Regions from separate parts of the Chryseobacterium sp. GTID13 genome, predicted to be linked through region 1. Evidence: riboswitches for the same ligand, from Rfam matches in the RefSeq annotation. Region 1 holds a riboswitch; each other region holds the start of a gene.
What was found. A riboswitch is a leader RNA that binds a small molecule or an ion and turns the genes downstream of it on or off. The one in region 1 is predicted to bind S-adenosylmethionine.
Positions count from the first base shown of each region.

Region 2: linked by a shared signal. The riboswitch ahead of N4G44_RS00875 (TonB-dependent receptor plug domain-containing protein) and the one ahead of N4G44_RS04945 (alpha/beta fold hydrolase) in region 1 are both predicted to bind S-adenosylmethionine.
Region 3: linked by a shared signal. The riboswitch ahead of N4G44_RS00485 (TonB-dependent receptor plug domain-containing protein) and the one ahead of N4G44_RS04945 (alpha/beta fold hydrolase) in region 1 are both predicted to bind S-adenosylmethionine.

Region 1 covers NZ_JAOCMB010000002.1:979,740-982,914, forward strand. Annotated here, with positions in the region: partial or broken gene N4G44_RS04940 (MGH1-like glycoside hydrolase domain-containing protein) at 1-1,725, opposite strand, end outside; SAM riboswitch class I at 1,912-2,018, shown strand; partial or broken gene N4G44_RS04945 (alpha/beta fold hydrolase) at 2,077-3,014, shown strand; gene N4G44_RS04950 (ACT domain-containing protein) at 3,016-3,175, shown strand, end outside.
Region 2 covers NZ_JAOCMB010000002.1:177,140-180,314, reverse strand. Annotated here, with positions in the region: gene N4G44_RS00880 (alpha-amylase family glycosyl hydrolase) at 1-1,227, shown strand, start outside; SAM riboswitch class I at 1,330-1,438, shown strand; gene N4G44_RS00875 (TonB-dependent receptor plug domain-containing protein) at 1,536-3,175, shown strand, end outside.
Region 3 covers NZ_JAOCMB010000002.1:98,245-101,419, forward strand. Annotated here, with positions in the region: partial or broken gene N4G44_RS00485 (TonB-dependent receptor plug domain-containing protein) at 1-1,217, opposite strand, end outside; SAM-I-IV-variant riboswitch at 1,508-1,606, opposite strand; gene N4G44_RS00490 (outer membrane beta-barrel protein) at 1,727-3,175, shown strand, end outside.

The DNA of each region.
Region 1 (3,175 bases):
TTCATATACCTGATAATACTGGGCAAGTTCCATAGCAATGCGCATCATATTGAGAGCATACATTGCCATCCAGCTCGTTCCGTCAGCCTGCTCAAGATGCTGGCCGTCCTTCAGTACCATATTTCGGTCGAAAGCCCCGATATTATCCAGACCAAGAAAACCGCCGCCAAAAATATTTTTACCGTTTTTATCCTTCCGGTTCACCCACCATGTAAAATTCAGGAGAAGCTTCTGGAATACTTTTTCAAGGAATAAAAGATCAGGCTTGCCATTTTGTTTTTCATCAATTTTGAAAACCCTGAAGCAGGACCATGCGTGTACCGGTGGATTCACATCGCTCAGATTCCATTCATAGGCAGGAAGTTGGCCGTTCGGATGCATATACCATTCTTTGGTTAAAAGTAAAAGCTGACCTTTGGCAAATTCCGCATCAATGATAGAAAAAGGAACACAGTGAAATGCCAGATCCCAGGTCGCATACCAGGGATATTCCCACTTATCGGGCATAGAAATAATGTCCTTGTTGTGAAGGTGGTTCCACTCTGTATTTCTTACATACTCATTAAAATTTCTCGGAGCTTCATGATTCGGATCACCTTTAAGCCATTTTCCTACGTTGTAATGATAAAACTGCTTATTCCACAGAAGGCCTGCAAATGCCTGCCGCTGAACATTCCTTTCATCCTCATTCGTTGTTTCGCTCTGGACTTCGCTGTAGAATTCATCTGCTTCGGCAATTCTTGTGCTGAAAATTTCGTCAAAATTTTCAAAAGGCTCATCAGTTTCATCAGGACACAGCCTGAAATCAAAAACTTTGGATTGTCCTGCGCCTACCATTTCATCAATGATAAAAGAAGCTTTGGTACCTCTTTTTTCCGGATTTACCGTATTGCTTCCATAAATGATATAGTCATTGATTCCGTCTTTAAAATAGGTATTACCCGGATAAGGAGCGCCATATAGTTTAGGTGTATTGGTTTCATTTTCGCAGAAAGCACTCTGGGCAGCCCTGTTTCTTGAATAGAACTTTTTGATTGAAATACTGTCATGGTTAACATCTATGCATCCGTCATACGCAGCATTCATCTGGCCTTTATAGGTGTTATATCCCCATTTCCAGTTATTTCTGAACCAGGCAGTTGGTGCTAGGACAATGGGAGCATCCTCATTACTCCTGTTATGAACAGTTACCCTTGCAAGAATATCATTGTGGTCGCCTTTACAGTATTCAATGAAAATATCAAAATATTCATCATTGTCAAAAATTCCTGTATCAAACAGCTCATATTCAGGTTCCTTTTTGCTTCTTCTGCCGTTCTCCGCAACAATATCATCATAAGGAAATGCATTGATAGGGTATTTGTACACCATTTTCATATAACTATGCGTAGGTGTATTATCTAAATAATAAAAGATTTCTTTGATGTCTTCCCCGTGGTTACCCTGAGGATTGCTTAATCCAAAAAAACGCTCTTTTATGATCTTATCTTTTTTGTTCCAAAAGGAAAAGGCAAAACAGAAAATCTGTTTCACATCGGAAATCCCCGCAATCCCTTCTTCACCCCATCGGTAAGTATAACTTTCTGCGGTATTGTGGTTGGCATAATTCCAGGCATTTCCGTTCGGGCTGTAATCTTCACGTACATTTCCCCATTGCCGGTTACTGACGTATGGCCCCCAGTTTTTCCATTTGGAATCTTGTAATCTTTCTTTTTCAACAGTCATATTTCATCACTTTTCAAATACGAAGTTAGTTTTTTTGAAAAAAAATTCCAATTCTTTCCATCTGAATAATTATTAATATACTATTGGAACACTTACTATTACTGGTTTTTTTGATATTAAATATTTTTTTTGAAAAAATTAAAAGAAAAAACATATCTTTGCAGTGCGTTCATTCAAATATTGAAAATGTTATCAAGAAAGGTTGAGGGATTAGACCCTATGAAACCTTAGCAACCCTTTGTGCAAGCAGAGAAGGTGCTACGTTCTACCAATTTATTTTGGACAGATAACTCACTGAAGTTCTTTTCAGCCATTTCCTGTGGCATTTTCAATTGTATTAAAATAATAGAATTGAAAACAGAACTAAACTATATTAATCTTTCGTATCAAACCCATTCCCAAAAGGAATACCATATCCCGCTGACTTATCAGATCTTCGGGCCAGACTTGTTTTCAGCTCCCGTTATACTGGTCAATCATGCTTTGACCGGAAATTCAAATGTTTCCGGAGAAAAAGGATGGTGGAAGCAGTTGATCGGAGAAAATCAGGTCATTGATACCAATAAGTATACTGTTCTGTGTTTCAATATCCCCGGAAACGGATTTGATGACTTTTTAATTGACGAATACGAAGATTTCACCCCTTCGGATATTGCTGAAATATTCCTGAAAGGTCTTGAAACTTTATATATCAAAAATTTATACGCCATTATCGGAGGCTCTCTCGGAGGTGGAATTGCATGGGAAATGCTTGCCAAGCAGCCGCAGCTGGCGGAAATTTTTATTCCCATTGCCTGCGATTCCAAAACCCACGACTGGCTTCATGCACAGTGCCTGGTTCAGAAATTCCTCTTAAACGGAAATGATGAACCTCTGCAGAAAGCAAGAATCCATGCGATGCTGTGCTACAGAACTCCTCAATCTTTAAACGACAGATTTCAAAATAGATACGATCCGGAAAAACAGAGATTAGAATCTGAAGACTGGCTCGTTTATCACGGAAATTCATTAAACGAAAGATTTAGTTTGAAAGCTTATAAGCTAATGAATCATTTGCTGATGAATATCAATACCGAAAAAAGCAACAAGAAAAGATCAGCGCCCGAATGCACCTTATTGCTGTAGACACCGATCTGTTTTTCCCGGCATCAGAAATCCGAATGTGCTTTCAGCAGCTGAAAGAGGAAAACAAAGAGGTTTTTTACCACGAAATACAGTCAATTCACGGGCATGATGCCTTCCTGATGGAATATAAACAATTAAATACAATCATAAAAAATATTTTGTAGAATGAGAAATGCTAACGAAATAAAGTTTTTAAAGAACAGATCAATTATCAAATTTGAAGGAGAAGATTTCCTGGGTGAAATCGGGATCGACGGAAGAATTTTTAAGGCGCTTACTTTGGCACGCATAAGTGTGGGAGTGATCTCTCAGCAGGCTATTGAAA
Region 2 (3,175 bases), 800 kb from region 1:
TGGGACCTTACCAAAGGATTTACCCAAAGCTGCTCTGAAAACGATGAAACCTGTACCAATGCTTACCAGCAGGACAGGGTAGATATTATGAAGAATTATGCTGACAAGCAGTGGGCAATAGACCCGAATTCCTACATGATTTTCGAGCATTTAGGAACAGATGCAGAAGAACAGCAGTGGGCGAATTACAGAATTGCCGAAGGAAAAGGAGTAATGCTTTGGAACAAACAGACTGATCCTTACAACCAAAACACAATGGGCTACAAGGAAAACAGCAACTACGACAGGATGAATCATACCCTTCACGGCTTCACTAATATGTCTGCGGTGGGTTATGGAGAAAGTCATGATGAAGAAAGATTAATGTTTAAAAACCTTGCGTATGGTGCTTCTAACGGAGCTTACAATGTAACTAACCTGAATACGGCCCTTGAAAGAATGAAAACTTTCGGAGCCACATTCTTTACGATTCCCGGTCCGAAAATGATCTGGCAGTTTGGAGAGCTTGGCTATGAATTCAGTATCAACCGATGTGCAGACGGTACGATCAGCAGCGGATGCAGAACCGATGAAAAGCCTGTTGCCTTTACTTTAGGATATGATACCAATGCGAACAGAAAATCAGTGTATGATACCTGGGCCAAAATTATCAATATCAGAAATACTTATCCTGTTTTCAAATCAAAAACATATAGTGTAGAATCGAATAACCTTGCGAATGATCCTGAAGGTTTAATTACAAGGATTTATGTATATGACAATTCAATAGCAGGCGTGAAGAACATCGTTGTTTTGGGCAATTATACTACTTCTGCACAGAATGTAGTTCCTTATTTTCCTTATACAGGACAATGGCAGAATCTGATGGATAACTCTGTTTCCACTGTTGCCTCTACCACTGCTCCTATTACACTGCAGCCGGGTGAGTTCCGTATTTTTGGAAATTATGCAGGAGCCTTGTCAACATCTGATGTGAATGCGGCTAACAAACTATCCCTTCAGATTGCAGATAATCCTGTAAAGAACGGTTTGGCAAAACTCGTTTATCACAAAGTTAAAAATGGGGAAATTTCCATTTTTGATATGAGCGGGAAGAAAATAGATTCGTTCAAGCTTAATAATGAAAGTGGAACCTATGAACTGAAAGCCAGTTATCCTCCGGGAACCTACCTGGTTCATCTGAGGTCTGAAACAGGCATGGCCATCCAGAAGATGATCATCAAATAAAAAAAGAGGGATAATGATAGATTGTCCCTCTTTTTTATTGACAGCATAGAAAATATAAACCTCTTTTTTGAAAATTAAAAATATTAGTCTACTTTTGCAGTAGATTTATCAAGAAAGGTGGAGGGATTTGGCCCTATGAAACCTTAGCAACCTGCACGGCTCTAAAAAGTGTAAAGGTGCTAATTCCAACCCGGTATGGGGAAGATGAGAAAAGTCAATATTCTGACAGTAATTCCATTTCTTGAAGTCTTTTATAGCTGCGGATGAGGTCCGTGGGAAATATTTATGATTAATTTACAAGGACAAAGATGAAAAAATTAAGCCTGTCTGTTATCCTGCTGGGAGCTGTTTTGGTTAATGCCCAGGAGCAGGAAAAAGGAACCCAGATCGAAGATGTAATTATTGTAGGAAACCGGAATGCCAAAAGAACCAAACTGGAAACACCGGTTCCCGTAGATGTTATCAATATAGAAAAACTACAGAAATCTGCCCCGCAGACGACAGTTCAGGATCTTCTGAATTATGTGATTCCTTCCTTCAATTCCGTAAGACAGTCAGCTTCCGACGGAACAGAACATATTGATCCGGTGACTTTGAGAGGAATGGGCCCTGATCAGGTATTGGTGCTCGTCAATGGAAAAAGAAGACATACCACTTCACTGGTCAATTATCAGAATACAGTAGGGAACGGATCTGTCGGGACAGACCTCAGCACGATTCCGGTAATTGCTATTGACAGGATTGAAGTGCTAAGAGACGGAGCCGCTGCACAATATGGTTCCGATGCCATTGCGGGAGTGGTAAATATCATCCTTAAAAAAGATATCGGAGCTTCGGCAACAGCATCCTACGGAATCAGCGGAAGAAATGACGGGGAAACCTACCAGGCCGGAATCAACTACGGATCTTCCCTCGGAAAGAAAGACAGCTATGTGAATCTTTCATTACAATTAAGCCACAGAGGAAAAACCACCAGAACCCAAAACCACGATCTTGATATCTTCGGAAGTAATTTTGCGTATGAGTTTGCAGATGATCCGAAGGCAGCAAGAGCAGAAGACGACAGGATTATAAAAGAAAGAGGGCTCAACCGGGATGATTTTAATTTCCAGATCGGAGACGCACAGATCAGGCAGGCCCAATTGTTTTTTAACTCCGAATATCCGTTCAGTGATAGCTTTAAACTGTATTCCTTCGGAGGTTTCAGCATTAAAGAAGGAAAAGGCTTCGGTTTCAGGAGGTTGCCGGGAGAAACAGATAATGTGGTGGCTGCTATTTACCCAAATGGTTTTCAGCCTGTTCTGGGATCGCAGGTGTACGATTTTTCTTATGCCGTGGGAGCCAAATATAATGTCAACAATTGGCTGCTCGATTTAAGCAATACATTCGGAAGCAATACCTTCAATTATAATGTAGACCATACCAACAATGCTTCATTGGGGGTAAAATCTCCTACAAGTTTTTATGCAGGAGCACACAGTTTCCTTCAAAATACTATTAATCTTGATGTTTCTAAGAATATCAATCAGTTTAATGTAGCCTTTGGAGGAGAATTCCGTTTTGAACAGTATCAGATCAAACCGGGAGATGAAGCCTCTTACACCCGCTATGATATCAATGGAAATCCTGCAGTTCCGGGATCTGAAGTGGAGGGAAACGGAGGCTCACAATCTTTTATTGGTTTTTCGCCGGATAATGCACTGAAAAAATCAAGACATTCTACAGCCGTTTATGCAGATGTTTCCTATGATTTAGCTAAAAAATTAAATATAGACCTTGCAGGAAGATTTGAAAATTATTCAGATTTCGGAAATACCTTGAACGGCAAGCTGGCAGTGAGGTACGAATTCATAAAAGACTATGCAATACGGGCAGCTGTAGGAACCGGTTTCAGAGCCCCATCCCTTCAACAGCAGTACTTTAATAATTCCTATGCGGATATCTCCAC
Region 3 (3,175 bases), 880 kb from region 1:
GGAATAATCATTCACACTGGCTTCAATTTGTGGAAGATATCCATTAGGAGTAACAGCATTGATGTTTCTTTCTGTGTTGGGCAGACGGTAAAATCCTCCGGCATTTCCTAAACGGTAGCTGTAACCTCCGAATGAATATACTTTCCAGTCTTCATTGACGGGAATTTCAGAATTGAAAAAAGCTGTGCGGACTGCAATTTAGACTGCCCTGCTCTCAGACTGAAATCTTTTCTTTCCAACCCCCGGTATTTAAGCTCGTGATCCGTAAAATCCTGGCCTAATAAGCCTTGTAATGCTGAAATACTGTTCGCTCCAGCTATCTGGTTTTTGAAATCCTGTGAAAAATAATCAACCTGTGATGCATACTGCTTAACGGTATTAATGATTTGCTGGGTATTGGGAGTATTGGTAATATTTTTATACAGTCCATCAATATTGACTCCATTCTGCAATGCCCTGTAATTAATCGCATTATAGGCATTAAAAATATTTCCCTGACGGACGCCAGCTCTTGAATAAGGATCTCTGTACTGTACGGAACCCGTTACATTAATGAAACCCTTCTCCCCGATTTTCGCCCCATAGTTAAGATCTGCAGAAATGGTCTGCCCGTCGATCCCTCCTGAGAAGTTATTGGCCACTGGCGAAGCATATCCTCCTAAAAATACCTGTCCTGAAAGTCCAAGCCTTTTCTTTAACCCTAAATTCACGACTCCTGCAATAGCGTCGGAACCATATTGGGCAGAAGCCCCGTCTCTCAGAACTTCTATTTTCTCTAAAGCAAAAGCCGGAATTGCGTTAAGATCCGTTCCTACCGAACCTCTTCCCGGAGTCAGGGTAACATTGATCAGGGATGACTGGTATCTTCTTTTCCCGTTAAGCAAAACCAGCACCTGATCCGGACCAAGTCCTCTTAAAAGAGCGGGATCTACGAAATCGGTTCCGTCATTTACCGTATGCGAGGTGGAAGAAAATGAAGGCACTACATAATTAAGCGCCTGGCTTATATTATTTACGGGACTTTGTCTCAGAATTTTAGAAATATTGATGATATCTACCGGAACCGGAGTTTCTGTAAGGGATCTTCCAGCCCCTCTGGACCCAAGGATCACCACATCATCGATCTTTTTGGAAGATACAGAATCCGTCTGCCCGAAATAAAATGCTGAAATAAAAGTTGCTGATGCTATGATTGTTTTTTTGTTGAAATTGTACATGTGTTTTTCTATTTTTTTGATTACTGATTGTTGGTTGATTTCAGGTAGTAAGATTCCTGTAACCTCTATTTGAGGTTACGATCAAAAGCCTGAATGATTGAATTATTTTTTAAAGAAGTCTAGAAACAACAACACATGCACATGTGGGTATGGCATGAGAACAGGTCAGAATAACGAAGCGGAACTTCATGATCTGAGAAACGAAATTTTAAATTGGTCTTGTGGTTTCCCTTGTCTTTAAACATTGATTTTATTTTTAAAACAAAAATGTCAAGATGGGAAGAAAATAGAGAATAAACATTTTTTCCGGGCATACCGGCTTATCTATTTTAGCACCTTGCTTGTTTTTGCAGGTTGCTATCCCATCTATGAGATTCTTGATAATTACGTGGCAAAGATATAATTATTTCGGAAATAAAAAAATAAATGCTCAAAATTTTAACTTTTCGCAAATTTCACCGTAACAAATGAGTTTTTTTACGTCTAACTGAATAGTAGTAAAAAACATTATGAAAAAAACTATATTCACGCTGTCTTTGCTGGCGTCTTTTTTTGCCTATTCACAGGAAAAAACCAATACCGGCACAGACAAGGAGAAACAGATTGAAGGCGTAGTCATTACCAAAACTAAAAAAGCCGTTGAACAGAAAGCGGACCGTACCATTTTTGATTTTTCCGAGCAGCCGCAGCTTAATAACGGGAATGTTCTGGAAGGTATCAAAAAACTTCCGGGACTGGTTTCCACCGATATCGCCGGAATGATGTACCAGGGAAAAATCCTGGATGTTTATCTGAACGGAAGACCTTTAAATATTACTTCAAACGAACTGAATTCTTTTCTTGAAGGGATGCCTGCCAACTCGGTAGACAGAATAGAAGTGATCACCCAGCCGGGAGCAGAATATCCAGCTACCTCAGGAGGTGCCATCATGAATATCATTACCAATAAGAACGCCAATAAGTATCTAACAGCAACCTATTCGGGAAATTATTCTTTTAGCAATTACGACAAATTCAGAAGCCGAACCACCAATTCTTTAAATCTGAATGCAAGAAATAAACTTTTCGGATGGCAGCTGAATGTAGGCCAGAATTACCGTGAAAGTATGCTGAATGGCGATCAGGATGTGCTTCTGCATAACAATACGGACAGAATCGGACGTGGATATTTTGCAAAATCAGGATTGACTTTTGATCTTGGGCAGGACAGATTATTGCTGAACTACGATATTTACCACAACAATAATGGCAATTATACAGCCAGTACAGGACTTGCCGACATTCCTGTAAGCCTTAATCCTCTCCAGTACCGGGAAGCTAATTATGAAGCATCCGATGTGGCTCATACCAATAACCTGAGACAGGAAGCTGTTGTAACGTATCAGAAGCGTTTCAGTGACAAGTCTCAAAAACTGGATTTCCAGTTCGGATATACCAAAGCCTCTTCTAAATTTTCCCAGGATAATTTCTTCCAGAGAGGCTTTTATACAGACCCTTGGCAGCCTTTCCTGAATGTAGGCGGAGAAAATGTACTTGATAATAAGTCGGATATGAGGGTAGCTAACTTCAAGGTAGATTATTCGCAGCCGATCAAGCTTCTGGACGGTGGAAAAGTAAGTTTAGGCGGTTTGTATGAAAGACAGGATTATGATACGGAAAGTAAAGGCCTGACCAACCTGGAATACCAGAGACAGACAGCATCTACCTACCTTGAATTTCAGGCAAAACTGAAAAAGTTTGATTTTACCTTAGGAGCAAGAGCAGAAAACTATGATATTTATGGAATTACACGAATTATAAAGGATAATGCTGTTGTAGAAAGAGATTTAACCCCTTTCAATAAATTCAAGCTTTTCCCGAATGCAAGCGTACAGTATAGCCTGATGAACCAGGTATATGTTGCAGCGAACTACAATAAAAAGATTACGCTGCCAAGCATTTCTGCCCTAAACCCGAAC